2 regions of the Pseudomonas sp. CAM1A genome follow, and region 2 is predicted to be linked to the other one. Evidence: riboswitches for the same ligand, from Rfam matches in the RefSeq annotation. Region 2 holds a riboswitch; the other holds the start of a gene.

Region 1 (7,453 bases), on a different contig from region 2:
TCGGTACTCGAGACGCCCTGTAGGTGCGCGCAGATGTAACGTCAGGCCACCGGGATCAACGGATCGGCCGCCGCCAGCGCTGCCGCGCGATCCGCGGCCGGCGGATAGATCCATACCGAATTGATCTGCTGCTTGAGCTGCTTGGCCTCGGCCTTGTCCGTCGGCGGCGAGACGGTGCGCTCCCAGCCTTCGGTATACACCGCGCCCCAGGCGCCGAGGTCCAGGCAGGTGACGTACTTGGGCTGGCTGTAGGTCATCGGCGCCACGCCGATCAGCTCGGCGGCGGCGTTGTTGCCGGCGTAGCGGCCCAGCGGGATGGCGTGCTGGCAGGACATCACGGCAAAGTTGCCGACTTCGTCGCAGGCCGCATAGGCCACATCGCCTGCGGCATACACATCCGGGTTGCCGATGACCTTGAGCTGGCCGTCCACGTGCAGGCGGCCCTGGCGGTCGCGTTCGCCGCTGATCTGCTCGGTCAGCGGGTTGGCCTTGAAGCCGACCGTCCACACAACGGTGTTGGCGGCGATGCGTTCACCGTTGTCCAGCAGCACGCCGCCGCCATCCACCGAGGCCACCGTGGCGCCGCAGACCCACTCGATCCCCAGCGCCGCCGAGGCCTGTTCGATGGCCGGGCGGATGCCGTCGCCCAGGGCGGCGCCGATCTTCGCGCCGCGGTCGATCACGACGATGCGCGGCTTGACCTTGTCGCCAAGGATCGCCCGCAGCCGGCTGGGCAGCTCGGTGGCGGTCTCGATCCCGGTGAAACCGCCACCGGCCACCACCACGGTATTACGCGCGGGGCTGTCGGGGCGGGCGGCCAGGGACTTGAGGTGTTCTTCCAGGCGGGTGGCCGAGTCGATCTTGTCCACATCGAAGGCGTGCTGGTCGAAGCCTTCCAGCGCCGGGCGGTTGAGCAGGCTGCCGCAGGCCATGATCAGGCGGTCGTAACCCAGCTTGGCCTCGATGCCACCCGCTTGCCGGTAGGCCACCTGCTGGTTGGCCTGGTCGATGTGGTAGGCCGTGCCTTTGACGAAGCGCACGTTGACCGCGTCGAATACCGCCTGCAAGGGCGCGGCCATGGTGTGTACGTCGGGTTCGTAGAAGCGTGGGCGGATGTGCAGCTCCGCCTGGGGTGCGAGCACGGTGATCAGCACGTCGTCGCGTTTGTGCAGGTCGAGCAGGCGGGCGGCGCCGAGGGCGCTCCACAGCCCGGCGAAGCCTGCGCCGATGATCAGGATCTGTTTCATGAGGGGCTCCTGGATGCCGCGATTGTCGATGTTGTCGCTGCGGCAGTGGAAAAAGGGTACGCCTTGTGGGTGAGCCTGGATTGTGGCCCGACAGGCGTGTGCAGATGCTAAGCGCGCCCTTGGTCTGCCCCTAGGCCAAAGAACCCTGGATTTCGGCCAGCGGCACGCTGCGGGCGAAGCGTGCCCGATAGTCCCGCGGGGTCACCGCCAGGTGGCGCTGGAACGCCAGGCGCATGCGCTCCTCGCTGCCGAACCCGCACTGGCGGGCGACCTGCTCGATATGCTGGTCGGCGTTTTCCAGCAAGCGGCGCGCCGCCTCCAGGCGGAACACCTCGATGGCCTTGGCCGGGGTGCGCCCGGTCTTGTGCTTGTACACCCGGGTGAAATTGCGCAGGCTCATGCGCGCCTGCTCGGCCAGCCGCTCGACCGTCAGCCGCGGGTCGCCCAGGTGCTCGCTGAGCCATAGGTGCAGGGTTTCGAAGGTGTCGCTGTCCTCGCCCTGGGCCTTGAGCAGTTCGCTGAATTGCGCCTGGCCGCCGGGGCGCTTGAGAAATACCACCAATTCGCGAGCCACCTGCATCGCCACCTCGCGGCCACAGTCAGCTTCGACCAGGGCCAGCGCCAGGTCGATGCCGGCGCTGACTCCGGCCGAAGTCCACACCTGATCCTGCTGCACGAAGATCGACTCGGCATCCACCTCGATGGCCGGGAAGCGTCGGTGCAGGGCATCGCACATCGCCCAGTGGGTGGCGGCGCGGCGGCCATCGAGCAGGCCGGCGGCGGCCAGCAAGAAGGTGCCGCTGCACACCGAAGCGGTGCGTCGGGCGCGTTGGGCAGCCTGGGCCAGCCAGGCGACCAGCTCGGTGTGATCGGGGAGGGTGCGGACGATTTCCGGCGCGCCGGGTACGACCAGTGTATCGAAGGGCTCGTGCAGCCAGGGGGCCAGTGGCTCGGTGGCGACGGCCAGGCCCTCGGCGGTGGCCACCAGGCCCCCCTCGAGGCTGGCGGTGACCACCCGGTAGCCGGCTAGGCCACGCGCGGCGCGGGCCTTGGTCGCGGCCCAGAACACTGTCTGCGCGCCGGTGAGGTCGAGCAGGCCCATCTGCGGGTAGGCGAGGAACAGCAGGGTGCGCGGCTGGTCAAGCGCGTGCACGGGTGCTGTGGGAATCTGCGGGATGTCGGTCATGGCACGCTGCTTGTAACGGAGGCGTAGAGCTAAGTCGAGCATCTGACGCGGCGCCGATCAAGCACCGCGCGACAGGCGCAGGCGTCGAGGCTATGCACGAACAGCGTGGGAGCGGGCTTGACCCGCGAACACCGGCTGAGCCGGTGCCATGCATCGCATCGCGGGGCAAGCCCGCTCCCACGCAGCCCCAGTTAGATCAATGATCTACGTTCTTGAGCCTGAGTGCGCAACGCCTGCCTCAGAAGCTGTAGTCCACCGTGGCGAAATACGAGCGCGGCGCGCCCAGCAGCCACTGTTCGCCGCTGTAGCTCGACTGGGCATACGCGCGATCGAACAGGTTGTTCACCTGCAGGCCCAGGCGCACGTCGGGCAGCACCTGCCAGCCGATGTTGGCATCGACCACGGTGTAGCCCGGCACGCGCTGGTCATTGGCGGCGCTGGAATAGCGGGCGTCTACGTAGCGCAGGCCGATACCGGTGTCGACGCTTTGCCCGAAGCCTTTGCTCAGCCACAGGTTGGCGGTCCGACGTGGGACGTCCTGCGGGTGGTTGCCAGACCGGTCGTAGGAAACGCCTCGGCTGAGTTGAGTGAAATCATCGTACTTGGCGCGCACCAAGGCTGCATTGCCCGACAGCTGCCATTGGTTGCCCAGAGCCAGCTCCAGGCTTGCCTCCAGGCCGTCGGAGGTCTGTTGGCCTGCCTGCTGGCTGCGCTTGGAGACCACGTCGTACACCGGCAGCTTCTTCTTGACGATGTGGTAGGCCGCCACCGTCCATTCACCGCGTCCGTCCCAGAACCGTTGCTTGAGGCCGAACTCGGTCTGCTTGGCTTCGGTCAGTTCAAGGCGTTGCTCCGGGCGCAAGGTCAGCAGGTCACCGACACCATCCTCGCTGGTGGAGTATTGGCCGTACACGGACAGGTCGTCAGTCAGCGCGTACACCAGGCCGGCGCGCCAGTTGCCGCCACGCAGGCTCTGGTCTTCGCGAGTGTCCTTCACCAGGTCGTTGCGGTCGATGTGGTTCTGGTCGCGGCGTATGCCCGTGACCAGCGACAGGCGTTCGGTAAGTTGCGTGCGGTTTTCGGCGAACAGCGAGAAGGTGCTGGTTTTCGACAGCGTCTGCGGGCGCGTCGGATCGGCACTGTGGAACCCGCCGGGGGCCGGCCGCCAAGGGTCGAGCGGGTCGGTGTAGCCATCTTCGTAGGGCGAGTTGCTGTCGATGTTGAAGCGGATCTTGTTGTACTCGGCGCCCACCACGGTCTTGCTGGCCAGGCCGAACAGCGAGTGATCGAAGGTGAAGCTCTGGCGGTCGCCGATCTGCTCCTGGTTGTGCTTGATCTCCAGGAAACTGCCGCGTTGGATCACACCGGCATCCCAGGCGTATTCCTCGGCATTGCGCCAGTGGCGACGGCTCTTGATGTAGTACAGCTGGTTGCTGGCGCTGATGCTGTCGCTGATGTTCCAGTCGCTGGTCAGCCGTGTCCACTCATCGTGGTAGCGCTGCTGGTCATTGCTGACGTTGTAGTTCTTGTTGCGCACGCTGCTGCGCAGATGGCCGTCGATCAGCGGCGTGCCGTAGTAGTTGGCAGGTTGCGCGTCGCCACGTTCGTGGGACAGGGTGAAGCTCAGGTCGTCACTGGCATCGAAGCGCAGCGCGCCGGAGAACGCCAGGCTGCGCGAATCGGTGCGGTCGACCCAGCCGTTGCCTGCCTGTTGGTTCAGGGTGGCGCGGTAGCTCAGGCGCTCGCTCAGGCTGCCGCCGCTGTCCAGCCCCAGTTGCTGGCGGTCCCAGGAGCCATAGCCCAGGCGCAGGTGATTGCGGATATCACCGCTGAAGGGCTTTTTCGGAATCACGTTGACCGTTGCCCCGGTGGCGCCTTCGCCATACAGCACCGAGGCAGGCCCACGGATCACATCGATACGCTCGACCATCCAGGGGTCGACCGGGTAGGTGAGGGTGCCGGCGCCGGCGTACAGGCGCGCCCCGTCGAACAGGGTCATCACCGAACTCTGGCCGGTGAAACCGCGCGCCGACAAGCCGGTACCGCCATCGCCAGGGGTACCGATGAAGGTGATGCCCGGCGAGCGGGTCACGGCATCCTGCACCGTGGTGTTGTTGCGTTGCTGGATCTGCGCGGCGGTGATGCTGCTGGTGCTCGCCGGGGTTTCCAGGGCACTGAGGTTCAGGCGCGAACCGGCCTGGGTGGGGGTGGCCAGGTCGACGGCCTGCGGGTCGCGGCTATCGGTGATCGCCGTGGACGGCAGGGTGAGCGCAGGGCTGGGCTGCTCGTCGGCCAGCGCCGGCAGGGACACGGCCAGGCAGGCCGCCAGGGTGTGAAGCTTGTTGATACGGGACATGTCGTTCCACTGCTGCAGGAAAGAATGGATCCCGGTGGAAAACACGCAACGGCGAAGCGCGCGCAGGCGCGCACGCGAATACCGGCCTGCGCCCGCCCACCGCGGGTTGCCAAGTGAAGCCTCAGGCCGGTCTCCGGGCTTGCGAGGGGCATGAAACCTTCACCTTCCCATGCGTGTGCACAGTGGTCTGTCGAAGGGTTCGCTCGCTTACCGTTGCGGGGGCAGCGCCGGACTTGTCGTGGTAGCGACTCACCGGCTTCCCGTTTCACCTTGCGCGCGGCGGCGCAGGGCACCTGAAACTGGCGCGCATCTGACCACCGAACGGGCAGGGAGTCAATCGTCTGGATGGGCGGGCTGATTGTGGCTGAATCGCGGTTCAGAGCGGTTGCCGTCAGGCAGGTAATGTCTGCGGGCAGGCCCCGTGCATTGGCGCAGGCCGCGCAGGGCGCTACCATCGGCAGCCAGCCTCCTTATCCAACACCAACAAGCCAAGGACGCGTATGACCGAGCAAGCCCTGTCCCTGCAACAACTCGCCGCCCCCGAAGGCATCTGCTACGGCTGCGGCTGTTCCCACCCCAGCGGCCTGCATGTGCAGAGCCACTGGGACGCCGACGGCGTCCACCTGTGGTGCCGGCATACCCCCGATCCGACCTTCACCGGCTGGCCCGGCCTGGTCTACGGTGGTTTGCTGGCCATGCTGGTCGACTGCCATTCCAACTGGACTGCCATGGCCTGCCACTACCGTGCCGAAGGCCGCGAACCTGGCAGCCTGCCGCGCATCGACTGCGTCACCGGCCAGCTTGGCTTGACCTACCTCAAGCCCACGCCCATGGGCGTCGAGCTGCTGCTCAAGGCCCGGGTCGAGGGTGAGCTGGGGCGCAAGACACGGGTGATCTGCGAAGTCTGGGCCGGGGATGTACTGACCGTCACCGCCGATTCGGTGTTCGTGCGGGTCGATACCGAAAAGCTCAAGCGGCTGGCCCATGGCGACGCCTGAACCTTGCGTCGGCAGGGAGTGGCTGGCATTGTCGAATGTGACCCGGCTGCCCGACAGGATGTTGCCATGCCCTACCAGATTCGCCCGGCCCGTGACGAAGACTGCGTGGCCCTGAGCCTCGTCGGCCAAGCGACCTTCGCCCTGGCCAGCCCGCCCGATAGCGCGGTCAGCGCCCAGCAGCACTACATCGCCCAGCATCTCCAGCCTGAACATTTCCGGGCGCACCTGGAGCACGCGCACAAGCGGTTGCTGGTGGTCGAACGGGATGGCCAGGTGCTGGGCTACAGCATGCTCGATCTGGCGCCCGGCGAGCTGGGTATTGCCGAAGCCGATCAACTGGCGGAAATCTCCCGCTGCTATGTACTGCCTTGCGTTCATGGCACGGGCGCCGGCCAACTATTGCTCTCCATGACCCTCGCCCAGGTTGATGGCCAGGCGCGGCTTACCGTCAATGAACTGAACGCCCGAGCGATCCGTTTCTATCAGCGCAACGGCTTTCGCAAGGTGGGAGAGGCGATCTTCCCTTGCGGTGACGAGCGACACCGTGACTGGGTGATGATCAGGGTACCTGCGGGCTGCTAGAAGGCTTGCCTTGGCCATCGGGCGAGGAAAGGAACGCCACGTTTCAGGGGATCGCTGACAGGCCCTACATCAAATGCAGACGGACCTCATGCAGACTGTGGACCAGTCCTCTTCTGCTGTGTGCGTGCTGGAAATAGTCTTACGCCGCTTTCGCGACAGTCTGACATCTGAGCTCTCGTTTTCCTTGTGCAGTACCAGCACTGACCCGCTGCCGTGGTCATTGACGATGAGCAACAGCTATTTCCCGCAGGATCCCGTGCCAAGTTCTACCCGGCACAGGATCGCGAGCACAGCCCAGGAGCTTTCCATGCATGTCCGTTTCAACCGCAAGACCTTGCCGCTGGTCGGCCTGCTCATGATGGTGGGCGGTTGTACCACCGTGGTGGTGCCCACCGAACAGATCGAACTTACCCGTAGCGCCATCAACCGTGCCGTGGCCGCTGATGCAACCCAGTACGCTCCAGTGGAAATGCGCGCCGCCCAGGACAAGCTGGGCGCCCTGGATCGCGCTTTGGGCGAGAAGCGATTCGGCCAGGTCCGGCTCCTGGCCCAGCAGGCCGAGGCCGATGCCCGCCTGGCCGAAACCAAGGCGCGGGCGCAAAAGACCCAGGAGCAACTGAAGATCGAAGAGCAAGGGATCGAAGTGCTCAAGCAGGAAATGCTCGGCGAGCCTGATGCCGCCCCCACCCAGCCTGGCCAATGACAAGGAGCCGAACATGAACAGACCTACCCTGCTGCCAGCGCTGTCGGTGCTTGCCCTGATGCTTGCCGGTTGCGCCGCCACCCCTGAAAATCCGCACCTGCTGGAGGCTCGCGAAGCCTTTTCGGCGTTGCAGGCCAAGCCACAGGCGCACCGCCTGGCCGCCCTGCAAACCCAAGAAGCGCAAGCCGCGCTGGCCAAGGCAGAGGCGGCTTCGCTGACCAATCGCAAATCGCCTGAGGTCGAGCAGCTCGCCTACCTGGCCAACCGCGAGATCGAGACGGCCGAGCAGACCATCGTGTTGCGCCAGGCCGAGGCCGGCATGCGGGGCATCGAGGCCCGACGCGCCGAAGCGCGCCTTCAGGTGCGTACCGCCCAGCTCAA
Region 2 (7,453 bases):
AGAGGGAGGCCGGCGACGGTCAGCACCACGCGTTGGCAGCGCTCGGCCACGGCTTGGTGCAACGTGCCTGCGAGATCGACGTAACGGCGGGTCAGTTCGCCCATGGGCACCACGCCCAGGCCGGTTTCGTTGCTGACCAGGATGATCGTGCCCGGCAGTTGCGCCAGGCTAGCGAGCAGCGCGTCGCGCTCCTGCGCCAGGCGCTGGTCATCCTCGAGCATCAGCAGGTTGGTCAGCCACAGCGTCAGGCAGTCCACCAGCAGACAGCGCCCTTCGGCGGCTTCGGCGCGCAGCACATCAGCCAGCGCCACTGGTTCTTCCACCAACCCCCAGTGGGCCGGACGGCGCTCGCGGTGCAGCCGTACGCGTTCATTCATCTCGCCATCCAGCGGCTGGCTGGTGGCGATGTAGGTCACCGGCAGGCCGCTGGCCTCGGCCAGTTGCTCGGCCAGGCGGCTCTTGCCCGAACGGGCGCCGCCGAGGATCAGACTGTGCATTTCAGGCGACTCCACACAGTTCGCGCAGGCGCGCGGTGTCCAGGTGCTGCTCGACCAGATCGGCCAGGCGCTCGATATCGCGCTCGCGCAGGGCCTCGTAGTCGATGGCCTGCACATCGGCCAGCCCGGCCCAGCGCAGCAGCGCGGCGCACGACTGGCTACCCTCGAACAGGCCATGCAGGTAGGTGGCGAGGATCTGGCCGTCGGCGCTGATGGCGCCATCGGCACGGCCGTCGGCCAGTTGCACCGCTGGCCGCTCCAGCGCCGGGCCGCTGGTGACGCCGGCATGGATCTCATACCCCGCCACCGGGGCCTGCTCGAGATCGAGCGTGCCCGCCACGTTACGCAACTGCTTCTCGGATTCCAGCACGGTGCTGTACGCCAGCAGGCCCAGGCCATCACTGGAGCCGGCCGGCCCCTCCAGGCCCAGCGGATCATGCACCTGCTCGCCGAGCATCTGCAGGCCGCCGCAGATACCGATGAGCTTGCCGCCGTAGCGCAGGTGCCGGGCGATGGCCGTGTCCCAGCCGCGCTCGCGCAATTGCGCCAGGTCGCCACGCACGCTCTTGGAGCCGGGCAGGATGATCAGGTCGCCAGGCGGGATCGGCTGGCCCGGGCCGATGAACTGCAGGTCCACCTGCGGATGCAGGCGCAACGGGTCGAAGTCGGTGTGGTTGCTGATACGCGGCAACACCGGGACGATTACCTTCAACAGGCGCTCACTCTTTGCGCCCTGGCGCGTATCGATACCATCCTCGGCCTCCAGGTGCAGGTCGGTGACGTAGGGCAGCACGCCCAGCACCGGCTTGCCGGTGCGTTGCTCCAGCCAGTCCAGGCCAGGTTGCAGCAGAGCGATGTCGCCACGGAAACGGTTGATGACGAAGCCCTTGATCCGCGCCTGCTCGCTCGCCGACAGCAGCTCCAGGGTGCCGACCAGGTGGGCGAACACGCCGCCCCGGTTGATATCGGCCACCAGGATCACCGGGCAGTCGACGGCTTCGGCGAAGCCCATGTTGGCGATGTCGCCGGCCCGCAGGTTGATCTCCGCCGGGGAGCCAGCACCTTCGACCATCACCACCGGATAGGCTTCGCTCAGGCGCTCGTGGGAAGCCAACACCGCCTGCATGGCGATGGTCTTGTAGTCGTGATAGGCCACGGCGTTCATACTGGTGACCGCGCGGCCATGGACGATCACCTGGGCGCCGGTGTCGCTGTTGGGCTTGAGCAGCACCGGGTTCATGTCGGTGTGTGGCGCCAGCCGGCAGGCCTGGGCCTGCACCGCCTGGGCGCGACCGATCTCGCCGCCGTCGGCGGTCACGGCGCTGTTGAGCGCCATGTTCTGTGGCTTGAACGGCACCACTGCGATGCCCTGGCGCAGCAGCCAGCGGCACAGGGCGGTGACCAGCGTGCTCTTGCCGGCATCGGAGGTGGTGCCTTGCACCATGAGGGTGGTCATGCCGATTCCTTGTGGTAGTCCGCCAGGGCCTGGGCCAGGCGTTGTTCGTCCGCCGCCGTGGCCGGCAGGCCGAATCGCAGCGCGGGCGGCTGCTCGAACAGCCGCACCAGGATGCCGCGGCGGGCGAGATAGTCATGCAGATGCGCGGCACGTTCATCACGCACGTACTGGAACAGGTCGCAGCCGCCGCTGGGTGGCAGACCAGCGCCATCAAGCACCGCAACCAGGCGCTGGCTGGCCTGGGCGCAACGGGCAATTTGCACCAGGTGCGCCGCTTCGTCGGTGAAACAGGCCTGCCCCAACACCCGGGTCGGGCCGCTGACGGTCCACGGCCCGAGCGCCTCGGCCAAGCGCCGCAGCACATCGGCCTGGGCGACGACAAAGCCCAGCCGCACACCGGCCAGGCCGAAGAACTTGCCGAACGAGCGCAACACGATCAAACCCGGTTGCCCGGCCTGCGCGACCACGCTGTGTTCGGGCGTGTTGTCCATGAAGGCTTCGTCCACCAGCAACCAGCCACCACGCTCGGCCAGACGCGCATGCCAGGCCAGCAGGCGCTCGCGGGTTACCCGGCGGCCGGTGGGGTTGTTGGGGTTGACCAGCACCAGAACGTCGAGACTGTCGAGCTGGTCCTCGACCTCGGCCTCGTCCAGTTCGACCAGGGTGTGCCCCGCGCGCGCCCAGGCATGGGGATGCTCGGCATAGCACGGCGACAGGACCCCGACCCGGCCGCTGGGGCGCAAGTATGGCAAGGCCTGGATCGCCGCCTGGGAACCGGCCACCGCCAGCAGCGGCGGCGCGCCATAGTATTGCCGCGCCGCCGCCTCCAGGCCGTCCTCGGTCTCCGGCAACCGGGCCCAGGCTTCCAGGGGAATCGGCGGTATCCGGTAGGACCACGGCGCGATGCCACTGGACAGGTCGAGCCACTGCTCCCGAGCGATGGCGTACTGTTTCACAGCCCGCAGCAGGCGGCCACCGTGCTCAAGCATTGAGGTAAGCTCCCACGCAGATCAATAGCACCCACAGCCACACGCCGCGCTGCACCAGGCTCCAGCCACGGTCGATGGCGTCGGCGTCGGCCATCGGCCCTTCGCCCAGGCGCGGCCGCTCGTGCAGCTCGCCGTGATACACCGCCGGGCCGCCCAGCTCTACCCCGAGGGCTCCGGCCCCCGCCGCCATCACCGGGCCCGCGTTGGGGCTGTCCCACAGTGGCGCCTGTTTGCGCCAGCAGGCCAGGGCCAAGCGGGTTTTGCCCAGCAGCGCATAGGTCAGCGCCACCAGTCTGGCGGGAATATAGTTCAGCCCATCGTCGATGCGCGCCGCGCACCAGCCGAAGCGCTCGAAACGTTCGTTGCGATAGCCCCACATGGCATCCAGGGTATTGCTCAGGCGGTACAGCACCACCCCCGGCGCTCCGGCCACGACGAACCAGAACAGCGCAGCGAATACCGCGTCGCTGCCGTTCTCCAGCACCGACTCGGTGGCCGCCCGGGCCACAGCAGGCTCGTCCAGCTCGCGGGTTTCGCGGCTAACCAGGTAACCGACGCGCCGCCGCGCTTCCTCCAGGTCGCCCTGGCGCAGTGCCTGGGCCACCGGCAGCACATGTTCGCCCAGGCTGCGCAGACCCAGCGCGCAGTACAGCGCCAGCACGTCCACCAGCCAGCCGATAGCGGGCAACCAGGAAAGGATCAACGCCAGCAAGGTCAGCGGCACCACCGCCAGGAACCAGGCCGTGACACCGTGGCTGCGCCAGCCCCGGCCACCGGCGTTGAAGCGTTGCTCCAGGCGCGAGGCGAAGTTGCCGAAGCCCACCAGCGGATGACGCCGGCGCGGCTCGCCCAGCAGCGCATCCAGGGCCACGCCGGCCACGGTCAGCAAGGCCACGCTCATGGGCGCTCTCCCCAATGGTTTTCGTACAGCATTTCGCTTAAGGGCCGTTGCTCGGCCCAGTCCTCCAATACCAGCATCGGCGCCGGATAGAACTCGGTCACCGGCCCCAGGCACAGCACCGCCATGGGCTTGGCGCCTGCGGGCATGCCCAGCAGCTCGGCCAGAGCCTGCGGCTCGAACAGCGACACCCAGCCCATGCCCAGCCCTTCGGCCCGCGCCGCCAGCCACAGGTTCTGGATGGCGCAGGCCAGCGAAGCCAGGTCCATCTCCGGCAGGGTGCGGCGGCCGAAGACATGCGCCTCGCGCTTGTCCATCAACGCAGCCACCAGCACCTCGGCGCAGTCGTTGATGCCTTCGACCTTGAGCTTCATGAACTCATCGGAACGCTCGCCCAGGGCTTCGGCGGTGCGCACCCGCTCCTCCTCCACCAAAGCCTGGATACGTTCGCGCAAATCACGTTGGCTGATTCGAATGAAGCGCCAGGGCTGCATCAGGCCCACGCTGGGCGCCTGGTGAGCGGCGGCGAGCAGACGCCCCAGCAATTCGGGGGCCACCTCGCCGCCGGCGAAATGGCGCATGTCGCGACGTTCGCCGATGGCCCGGTAGATCGCCGCGCGCTCGACGGCGCTGTACGCGTGTTCGCTCATGGTCGCAACAGCGCCGCCGCCGCGTCGGGGTTGGAGGGGAAATAGAAGTGCACGTAGGAAGCGGTCAGCCGCCCCAGGCGATAGACCGCCTCGTTGCCGCGTCCACCGTTGGGGCTCAGGCCCCGGGCAATCGGTTCCAGCTCGGTGCTGGTCAGCGAATGGTGATAGGTGTGGCCGCGCAGGGTACCTTCGGGCAACTCGACGACCTGCAGGGCCAGGGCTGCCAGGCGTTTCTGCATGGTCGCCTCGCCCGGCAGCAGGCCTGCCAGCGGCGCACGCACACCGGCCACATCGGTCAGTGCGTCGAGCAGGTAGAGCATGCCGCCGCACTCGGCCAGCAGCGGCTTGCCGGCGCCATGATGGGCGCGGATCGCCTCCAGCATCGGCGCGTTGGCGGCCAGGGCCTGATGGTGCAGCTCCGGGTAGCCGCCTGGCAGGTACAGGCTGTCTACATCAGGCAGTTCCCGATCATGCAACGGCGAGAAGAATTCGAGCTGCGCGCCGAGGCTGCGCAGCAGATCCAGGTTGGCCCCATAGGTAAAGGCGAAGGCTTCATCGCGGGCCACGCCGATGCGCACGCCGGCCAGCGGCGTGGTCACGCTCACCGGCTCGGGCCGTGCAAAACTGACCAGTGGCGGCAATGCGGCATCGCAGCTGGCAGCCAGCGCTTCGGCCGCGGCATCCAGGCGCGCATCCAGGTCGTTCAGTTCACTGGCCTGGACCAGGCCGAGGTGACGGCTGGGCAGCTCGATGCCACGCTCGCGGGACAACCCGCCATACCAGCGCAGGCCTTCGGTGAGGCTGCCTTCGAGCAACTGTGCGTGGCGCAGGCTGCCAACCCGGTTGGCCAGCACCCCGGCGAACGGCAGGTCGGGCTGATAACGCGCCAGGCCCAGGGCCAGGGCGCCGAAGGTCTGGGCCATGGCCGTGCCATCGATCACCGCCAGCACCGGCACGCCGAAATGGCGGGCCAGATCGGCGCTCGACGGCGTGCCGTCGAACAGCCCCATCACCCCTTCGATCAGGATCAGGTCGGCCTCGCCCGCCGCCTCCCACAACAGGCGACGACTCTCTTCGGCACCGATCATCCACAGGTCAAGCTGGTAGACCGGCGCGCCGCTGGCGCGTTCGAGGATCATCGGGTCGAGAAAGTCAGGCCCGCACTTGAACACCCGCACCTTGCGCCCACGGTTGCGGTGCAGGCGGGCCAGGGCGGCGGTGACCGTGGTCTTGCCCTGGCCCGAGGCCGGGGCCGCGATCAGCACGGCGGGACACTGGCGCGAATCACTCACAATTCGACGCCCTTCTGCGCGCGGATACCGGCCTGGAAGGCGTGCTTGAGCATGCCCATCTCGGTGACGGTGTCGGCCAGTTCGATCATTTCCGGTTTTGCCGCTCGCCCGGTGACGATCACATGCTGCATCGGCGGACGAGCCTGGATGTCCGAGAGCACCTGGTCGAGGTCCAGGTAGCCGTGCTTGAGCGCGATGTTCAGCTCATCGAGCACGACGAACTGGATCGACGGATCCTGCAGCAACTGGCGTGATACCGCCCACGCGGCCTCGGCGGCGGCGATGTCGCGCTGACGGTCCTGGGTCTCCCAGGTGAAGCCCTCGCCCATCACGTGATAGCGCACCTGCTCGGGGAAACGACGGAAGAACAGCTCTTCGCCGGTGCTGTTGCGGCCCTTGATGAACTGCACCACGCCGCATTGCATGCCATGGCCCAGGGCGCGGGCGAGCATACCGAAGGCCGAACTGCTCTTGCCCTTGCCATTGCCAGTCAGTACCAGCAGCAGGCCGCATTCGTTGGGGGAATTGGCGATGCGCTCATCGATGATCGCCTTCTTGCGCAGCATGCGCGCCAGGTGACGTTCGTCGCGTTCGGTGGATTCGCTCATCAGGGGTCTCCGCAGACTGTCGCGGCGGCGACAGATAAAAGGCAGGCAGACGAGGAGCGCGCAGGAGGCGTGGCAACGGCCACATCGCACCGCGCATCACCCTCCGTGATGCCGTTGGCAGTGACAGGCCGGTCTCCGGGCTCGTGAGCGGGACATCCCCGGACGACGCGCCTTCCCGGATACCTGTACCCAGTGGCCCTGCGCCGTCTTCGACTCACCTACCGTTGCGGGGGCAGCGCCGGACTCGCGCCTGCTGGCGCCCACCGGCTTCCCAGTTTCACCCTGCCGAACCGCGGTTCGCCGGGCACCTGAAACACGCCGCGAAGGTTAGAGGGTTGCACCGGGAGCGTCAATCGAACGAGGGCCGATCTGGCCTGGATCAATGGCCGATCCGCCAGCTTGTGCCACACTCAAAGCAGTGATATCACATAGCCACTATCTGACTGACCTCGATCACAATGACAAGGAGCGCAGCATGCAAGGCCTGATCATCAACAACCCGAGCCTGGAGTTCCTGCGTCCCGCCCTGGAACGCTGGGTCGACTGCATCGACCGCTTCAACCAGTTTCAAGGTGACAACGAAGCGCCCTACTGGCACGGCGCCGCAGCCAACACCGGGATGCTCGCGGCTGCGGCCTGGCAGGCTGAGCTGGTTGCGCTGGAGCAGTACACCAGTAAAAAACAGCGCGACGAAGGCGAGCGCGAGGCCCGTGGCGACCTGGCCATCAGCAGCGCAGAGGAGTCGATCCACCTGCATACCCGTCAGCGCTGGCCGCGTATCGCCCGCCTCGACCTGGCGCCGACCCTGCAGGAAGCCGCCAGCCAGGCCAAGGCGATCGCCTACGCCAGCCAGCTCAAAGCCGGGGCGCTGTTCGTCACCCCGTGGAAGGCCGGTCAGCACGCCAGCCCCGAGGAACTGCAGGACCTGGTCGACGACCTGCAGAAACACACCGCCTGCGCGATCGCCTGGTACTTTCCCTATGCCTATCGCAAGCTGCACAACGAACTGGGGCAGTATTTCCCCGGCGTGGCGCTGCTGCTCAAGCAGGCCTGAGGGCGCACC

What was found. Region 2 has a riboswitch for cobalamin ahead of cobO (cob(I)yrinic acid a,c-diamide adenosyltransferase). Riboswitches for the same ligand answer to the same signal wherever they lie in the genome.
Region 1: it holds a riboswitch for cobalamin, as region 2 does, so the genes downstream of both, ABZO33_RS15610 (TonB-dependent receptor) here and cobO (cob(I)yrinic acid a,c-diamide adenosyltransferase) in region 2, are expected to answer to the same signal.

The regions. Positions count from the first base shown of each region.
Region 1 covers NZ_JBFNXP010000006.1:22,950-30,402, reverse strand. The annotation lists gene ABZO33_RS15625 (DUF2063 domain-containing protein) at 1-23, shown strand, start outside; gene ABZO33_RS15620 (NAD(P)/FAD-dependent oxidoreductase) at 42-1,247, opposite strand; gene ABZO33_RS15615 (GlxA family transcriptional regulator) at 1,378-2,433, opposite strand; gene ABZO33_RS15610 (TonB-dependent receptor) at 2,672-4,789, opposite strand; cobalamin riboswitch at 4,896-5,101, opposite strand; gene ABZO33_RS15605 (PaaI family thioesterase) at 5,290-5,787, shown strand; gene ABZO33_RS15600 (N-acetyltransferase family protein) at 5,854-6,369, shown strand; gene ABZO33_RS15595 (DUF4398 domain-containing protein) at 6,677-7,072, shown strand; gene ABZO33_RS15590 (OmpA family protein) at 7,086-7,453, shown strand, end outside.
Region 2 covers NZ_JBFNXP010000005.1:191,843-199,295, forward strand. The annotation lists gene cobU (bifunctional adenosylcobinamide kinase/adenosylcobinamide-phosphate guanylyltransferase) at 1-497, opposite strand, end outside; gene ABZO33_RS15170 (cobyric acid synthase) at 499-1,953, opposite strand; gene cobD (threonine-phosphate decarboxylase CobD) at 1,950-2,942, opposite strand; gene cbiB (adenosylcobinamide-phosphate synthase CbiB) at 2,935-3,843, opposite strand; gene bluB (5,6-dimethylbenzimidazole synthase) at 3,840-4,490, opposite strand; gene ABZO33_RS15190 (cobyrinate a,c-diamide synthase) at 4,487-5,782, opposite strand; gene cobO (cob(I)yrinic acid a,c-diamide adenosyltransferase) at 5,779-6,390, opposite strand; cobalamin riboswitch at 6,499-6,717, opposite strand; gene ABZO33_RS15200 (hypothetical protein) at 6,866-7,444, shown strand.